3 regions of the Paenibacillus sp. FSL H3-0310 genome follow, and region 2 is predicted to be linked to each of the others. Evidence: riboswitches for the same ligand, from Rfam matches in the RefSeq annotation. Region 2 holds a riboswitch; each other region holds the start of a gene.
What was found. A riboswitch is a leader RNA that binds a small molecule or an ion and turns the genes downstream of it on or off. The one in region 2 is predicted to bind cobalamin.
Positions count from the first base shown of each region.

Region 1: linked by a shared signal. The riboswitch ahead of MHH63_RS21780 (anaerobic ribonucleoside triphosphate reductase) and the one ahead of MHH63_RS19650 (DUF4430 domain-containing protein) in region 2 are both predicted to bind cobalamin.
Region 3: linked by a shared signal. The riboswitch ahead of metE (5-methyltetrahydropteroyltriglutamate--homocysteine S-methyltransferase) and the one ahead of MHH63_RS19650 (DUF4430 domain-containing protein) in region 2 are both predicted to bind cobalamin.

Region 1 is NZ_JBBODC010000002.1:520,445-522,768, forward strand. It holds gene MHH63_RS21775 (MTH1187 family thiamine-binding protein) at 72-380, opposite strand; cobalamin riboswitch at 759-993, shown strand; gene MHH63_RS21780 (anaerobic ribonucleoside triphosphate reductase) at 1,235-2,324, shown strand, end outside.
Region 2 is NZ_JBBODC010000002.1:17,010-19,333, forward strand. It holds gene MHH63_RS19650 (DUF4430 domain-containing protein) at 1-1,106, opposite strand, end outside; cobalamin riboswitch at 1,277-1,479, opposite strand; gene MHH63_RS19655 (GAP1-N2 domain-containing protein) at 1,607-2,324, opposite strand, start outside.
Region 3 is NZ_JBBODC010000001.1:1,282,975-1,285,298, forward strand. It holds gene MHH63_RS05730 (undecaprenyl-diphosphate phosphatase) at 1-638, shown strand, start outside; cobalamin riboswitch at 738-943, shown strand; gene metE (5-methyltetrahydropteroyltriglutamate--homocysteine S-methyltransferase) at 1,099-2,324, shown strand, end outside.

The sequences.
Region 1 (2,324 bases), 500 kb from region 2:
CAAAAAATATTATACAACTTCCAGCCAGAAACGCAAGCCTATTTCTCCCTGTTTTCCGCCCTTCTAAAATGCTAATCCACCTGTAGCTTACGCTCCACAGACTCTAACTTTCCACGGCTAGTAGAGGGTTTATCGCGGCGGTCGTCTATTTTAAGTGAGGTAGAGACACGTTCTGCACCTGCGGAAAAAGGAGACTCATGCAAAGCTTCTACCGCGGCAAAAATGCGTTGCAGAGGCCCTTCGATGATCGTCCCCATGGACGTAAGTTCATAAGTAATCCCTTCTACTGTCTTCAGCACCCGCTGCATATCCGCAACATAGCTGCTAAGACTGGTACTGCCTGTTCCAATTGGAATAACTGTAACTTCAGCAATAGGCATGAGAATACCTCCTCGAAATTTTATAGTAGCTGTCTCCTTCCATTGTAACAATTCCACCGCTCTGTCACAAACTAAGCAAGATTATCCTCCCTTATCTCTTCTATTTCTTCTGATTACTCCAAAATATGACTTTGGGCTAAGGGTATTTTCTCATGAGCAAATTCTAGGGTCATCTGCACTATATTTATGGACTCTTTGTGGCATCTTTTCGGACAATTTATGAATCATTTCGCATCTCCCTGTGGATCAATTGTGGATTACTTATGGACAGCCTGTGGATCATTTGTGGAGTACTTTTAAAGAACCCGCTCCCCGCGCGGGTTTTCTAAAAAACTGTTTACAAACACAACATCTTGGGTTATTTTTATCTAACGACAACAAAATATAGTGGAGACAGGCGCTTTGATCCTTAACCGGATTTAGAGCTTAATAGGGAAGCGCGGTGAGAATCCGCTGCGGTCCCGCCACTGTAACCGGATGGCCTTCTTAAGCTTCTGGGAAGCTTGAGAATCCACATCTCCCGGCAAATGCCACTGAGGGTTAGGAACACCCTTGGGAAGGCGCCGAGAGATCCCACGGAAGCCAGGAGACCTACCTGTTTCGACGACACCAACTATTGATGCCTGCGAGGAACAGGGATGGTGTCCGCATGCGGTCATCTACGTAGAGACCTCTGCAAATATCCGTGTGGATATTTACATAACGCATCGGGCATTTTCTGCCATCCTCGGGTAGGGGATGCTTTTTTTATGTAATCTGAACAAATATACGACTGCTATAGCAGTCCAACTTCTTATGGATATATGGATTTGATGATAGATGTTTTTCTTTTATACTGAGAGGAGAGCTGTACAATGACGTTGTTGGAGAGACAATTTAATGGAGTAGAAAATGCACGGGAAGTTCTTTTAGAAGAGCTCATTGATTTAGGCCGGGATATTATCGACAGTCGGGATATGGACCTATTGCGCGAGAATGCCAATTTGAATGGAGAGAGTTTCTCCGGTAAAATGAGCAAGTTCGGCAGTGAATATTCAAAATGGTACGCCCGCAATTTTACGATGCCGCCACAGCTAGTGCAGGCTATTGATGACAATGTCGTCTATGTGCATGATCTGGATCAATACGCGATTGGAACGACGAACTGTATTTTTATCCCGTTTGATAAACTTCTCCGTGAAGGTTTCAATACCGGCAACGGCAGCGTTCGTCCTCCGAACTCAATAATGACAGCTATGTCTCTGGTAGCGATTATTTTCCAATCCCAGCAAAATGCTCAATATGGTGGTGTATCCGCCAATAAACTCGACTATGATCTGGCACCTTATGTAACCAAATCCTTCGCCAAGCTGTTCCGCAAGGGTCTGAATTATTTTGAAGAAGGACAAGCTGATGAATCTTTGGGCGAGATTACGATGAGCCGGACCGATCTGGCGGAGTTATATCCAAGAGCGTTCCGTTTTGCACTAAAGGAAACCGAAATCGAAACTCTGCAAGCGGCTGAAAGTATGGTACATAATCTGAATACCATGTCCAGCCGATCCGGTGGACAAATACCGTTTACCAGCATCAACTACGGTACTTGTACTTCACCAGAAGGTCAGCTTGTGATCAGTTCTCTGCTAACCGCAACTATGAACGGACTTGGCAGCGGAGAAACACCAGTGTTCCCGATTCAAATCTTCAAATGCAAGCAAGGAATCAATCAACAGCAAGGCGATCCTAACTATGAACTGTTCCTAAAAGCGGCTGAATGTTCTGCGCGCAGACTATATCCAAACTTCGCTAATCTGGACGCTCCGCTCAACTTGCAGTATTATGATCCAAGTGATCCTGATACGGAGTTCGCTACAATGGGCTGCCGAACCCGAGTGCTCGGTGACCGTTTTGGGCGTAATCATTGCTCTGGGAAGGGCAACCTTTCCTTTAATACACTGAATCTGG
Region 2 (2,324 bases):
GCCAGCTTCTCTAACGCTCCAAGTGCGTTGCCAGCATAGGCGTACCCTTGTGCCAACGTGGCCTGTGGTCCCTCAATCGTTACTGGAGCGTAGATGAGTGAGCTCTGAATGGAGGATTTGGAAAAATCGTATAGCTTACTGTTGCTTCCTTTATATAGCAAATTATAGGCAACCAGCGCCTGAAGCCCTTGCTCTGTCGCCAGAATATTACTGCTTCCACCACGGCTATGGGTGAAGCTACCATCAGCTAGACGATAGCTAAGCAGGTTCTCCATTAGATCCACTTTGTTTTTGGTGTATTCTAATCCACTAGGATCAACTCCGAAGGAGGTGAGTCCAAGGATTGCTTGTGCGCTACTTTCAGCACTGTCACCGTAACCCCCATGGCTATCTTGAGCTGTAGATAACCAAGCTACGGCTTGTAGCCCTGCTAAGTAGGCTTCGGGATTATTTTTATGTGCCGCCAGAGCCGTCAAGGTTATCGCTGTCATATCAGGCTCACTTGCACCTGAGGTTAGTGCAAAGCCCCCATCCGGATTCTGTTTGGAGAGAATCTCCGTAAGGAGCTTATCCGCCGTCCATTTCGCGTCACTTGGGATATTATATTTACCAGAATCCAGCGCAAGTAAAGCATATACCGGATTATTAAGCGTCTGTTCACTGAGCTTGCTATTATTATAGATTTTCTCAATCAGATTATAGCCAGGAGTCGTTCCGTTACCAGCAAAGCTAGTAGGATCTGCACCAATCGCTCTCACTGCGAGCACGATTCGAGCATAATCGGTTACATTGGTGAAATCGCCAGCTGCATCCTTTACTTTTTTCTCAAGCTCTGAAAGGTAACTAGCCGGCAGCTTGTACCCTGCTTGCGCTAATCCAATGGCTTGCCAATCCGATTGCACGCCACCTTTCAAGAGATATTCCGCAGCCGCATAAGTCGCATCCGCAACATTAATCCGCTCCGCGGCAGTTGCCTCCAGACCGGCGCCAGCGCCCGCTTCTGCAAATATTTGTCCCGCCGGAGCAAGAGATGTTCCTAGAATTGAAATGACCATGAATAAGGCCAGCCCAAGTGCTACAAACTTGGAAGACATGATTTTCTTCATTGTTTAACCTCTTTCTGTATAAGAATGGGTACTGCCGGGAATAAGACGCATAACATAAAGACCGCCCCTTTGGAGGGCGGTCAGGGAAGATTACAAATTGAGGCTGCGGCGCTTGCTTCCTGCCAACAGTCCATCTGTATATGTTCCACATTCTTACCCCACGAAGAATAGAAACGCTCACGAAAAAGGCAGGTCTCCTGGCTAATGCTTCATCGCTGTTCTTCACCTTCCCACCCTACCTTCGGGGCAGTGGCTTATAGAAGAAACGCTCCGCACATACAGTGGCGGGACCGCGCCGGACTCTTGCACCGGACTTCCCTTTTAAGCAGACGACTAGATTGATAGAGTCTGCACCTTTTCCAGTATGTAGTATCTTATTTTGACATCCATAATCATATCTATTAATACATAGCATGTCTATAGAAAAGCTTAGTATGGGCAGCAAAAAAATGAACAGCAATACGCCACCTTCCGGTAGTTATTGCTGTTCAGAAAGCTTGTTATTCGACTGTTCCATCCGGACTTGCAGTCGGGGAGGGTTCAGCACTTGAATCAGAAGCTGGTGGAATATTAGGATCGGGATCTACGATCAATGTAAATCTTCCGGCTTTGATCATACTTTTCTCTAGAATTGTCGCTCCAGACTCCAATGTAACCTCAACCTGATAGGAAGGTTGTTCACCTTCAGTCACAGCTGTTGCGGAAGGTAACCCAGTGCTGTTCTCAGTATCAGAGGAAGGCGTAGTGGACGGAGAAGCATCAGCTACAGCGTTAGTAGAGTCTGCACCTTCTGCTGTTCCTCCAGTAGTGCCAGCGGCATCTGACTCGTCAGCAGCGTTTCCCTCATCCGTCCCATCCGTTGACGGCACTGGACAAGTCCCATTTGTAGCAGCGACCTTAAAGCTTTTATCTATCTCTGTAGACGAAGACATTAAACTAACCTCAGTCGGTTTAAACTGCACACAGTCATCTGCACTTGCGAAGGTGAACACCAATATGCTGCTCCCCTTATCTCCTTCGACGCTCTGATCCTTCAAGTATACTGAAGCCGGAGGCAGCATATTGCCTGCACTCTGAACAGGGGTCGGCTCAGGGCTTGTCCCCGGCAGAGCCGTCTTCGTATCATCCGGACGCAGCATACTGAATACGATAATTGCAATAATCACCAGAATACCCGTAATGGAGCCGGAGATTAAGAGTCGAAATCGGCTGCGGCTG
Region 3 (2,324 bases), on a different contig from region 2:
TGTTAGGCTTAAAGCGTTTCAGCCGTAAGCAGTTGGATCCTGTAACAGAGGAGCTACCGCAGTTGGAGCAGAGCGGGCACCTCAAGCTGACTCAGGTTCTGGTAGGGTTAGTGCCTGCAGGTGTGTTAGGTGTTCTGTTTAATGATTATATTGATGAGCATTTATTCTCTACCTCAACGGTGTTAATTGGTCTAGTGATAGGGGCTGTATTAATGATTATTGCCGATCTGTTTGGGCCGAAGAAGGTCAGAACTGAGAGTGTAGATCAGATTACATACAAACAGGCACTTGGTGTAGGTCTTGTACAGTGTTTTTCGTTATGGCCTGGATTTTCACGCTCGGGCTCGACGATTTCTGGTGGCGTACTCCTCGGGATGAGCCATCGTGCCGCTGCTGATTTTACGTTTATTATGGCAGTACCCATCATGGCAGGTGCCAGTCTGTTGTCACTGATGAAAAACTGGCAATATTTCACCATGGATGCATTGCCGTTTTTTATCGCAGGCTTTATTAGTGCCTTCCTATTTGCGCTGTTATCGATGCGATTCTTCTTAAAACTGATCAATCGTATCAAGCTCTTACCGTTTGCTATATACCGTATAATTCTTGCTGCTGTAGTATATTTCGTATTTTTCTAAGTCCGTTATAAGGAATCGATATAACAGAAGCCCCAGTAATCTATTGCAGATTGCTGGGGCTTTCACGTATGATGACATCAGATTAAGACACTCAAATGATGAATGATATCGGAGACAGGTGCTGACCGGAAAATAGTAATTCGGTAGGCTTAATAGGGAAATTCGGTTCGAAGCCGATGCGGTCCCGCCACTGTAACGGAAGAATCTCGAGCAACAGAGGTCACTGGCAATTTACTTCTGCTGGGAAGACTGCTCAAGATGTTGACGCCGCTAGCCAGGAGACCTGCCTGTTTCAACAGCACTGCTTCACCTACGGAAGATAGGGAGGTGTTAGACGTTAACCATGGGTATATCATGGGCGTCTTTCCCTTTGACTTTTTTAGGGAAGGGCGCTCTTTTTTATAGGAAAGCAAGTAGCTTTGGAGTTTGAAATAAGAGATGGAAGAGGGAGTGTATCGAGATGACGAATAAAGTAAAAGTAAGTAATCTTGGATATCCGAGAATCGGAAAGAACCGCGAGTGGAAAAAGACACTGGAAGCCTACTGGCAGGGGAAAATAAATGAAGAGCAATTCCGCTCCGAAATGGCAGCAATTCAGCTGCAGCATTTGAAGACCCAGCAAGAGGCAGGAATTGAGCTTATTCCGGTGAATGATTTTACTTTTTATGACCATGTGTTGGATACGGCTGTTATGTTTGGAATTGTACCTCCACGGTACACGTATGATGGCGGCGACATCGGGCTTGATCTTTATTTTGCAATGGCCCGTGGTAATACTGAGGCTACTGCCTGTGAGATGACCAAATGGTTCAATACGAACTATCACTATATCGTTCCAGAGATCGGCACACAAACACCACGCCTGACTGAAAATAAACCTCTAGCGGCTTATCGTTTTGCTAAATTGCAGGCAGGGATTGAAGGTAAACCGGTACTTTTAGGTCTGTATACCTTCCTTAAGCTGTCCAAAGGTTACGCAGCGGCAGATATCGCCAAGATTGCTGCACGTTTTGTTCCAGTCTATGTTCAACTGCTACAGGAACTGAAGCAAGAAGGGGTAAGCTGGGTACAAATCGATGAGCCAGCGATTGTTACAGGCATAAGTAAAGAAGAATTAACACTGCTTAACTCGATATACACAGAAATTGCCGGCTCCGTGCCGGGCTTGAATATTATTTTACAGACGTATTTTGAAGCTGCTGAACCGTTGGAGGCACTGCTAGAGTTGCCTGTTCAAGGCTTGGGTCTTGACTTTGTGCACGATGGTGGAGCGAATCTGGCTTCTATCGAACGTCTTGGTTGGCCGAAGGACAAATGGCTGGGTGCCGGAATTATTGATGGACGGAACATCTGGCGTTCCGATTTAGACGCTAAGCTGCAACTGGTAGAAAAGCTCAGTGTTCATGTGCCGCTTGATCGTCTTATTCTTCAGCCTTCTTGCAGTCTGCTGCATGTCCCAGTCACCGTTCAAGGTGAGGTGAAGCTGAAGGCGACAGTTAAGAATGCGTTAGCTTTTGCCGATGAGAAGCTTGCAGAGCTTAGTCTGCTCGGAGCAGCCCTCGCAGATAAAGGAGAAGCTTCTAAAGCAGCGCTGGCCGCTAGTCGTGAAGCTATTGCAGCATTCCGCGCACTACCTGAGCGTGGCCGTAAGGATGTGGCGGAGCAAGTGCTTGCACTTGCAGCTTT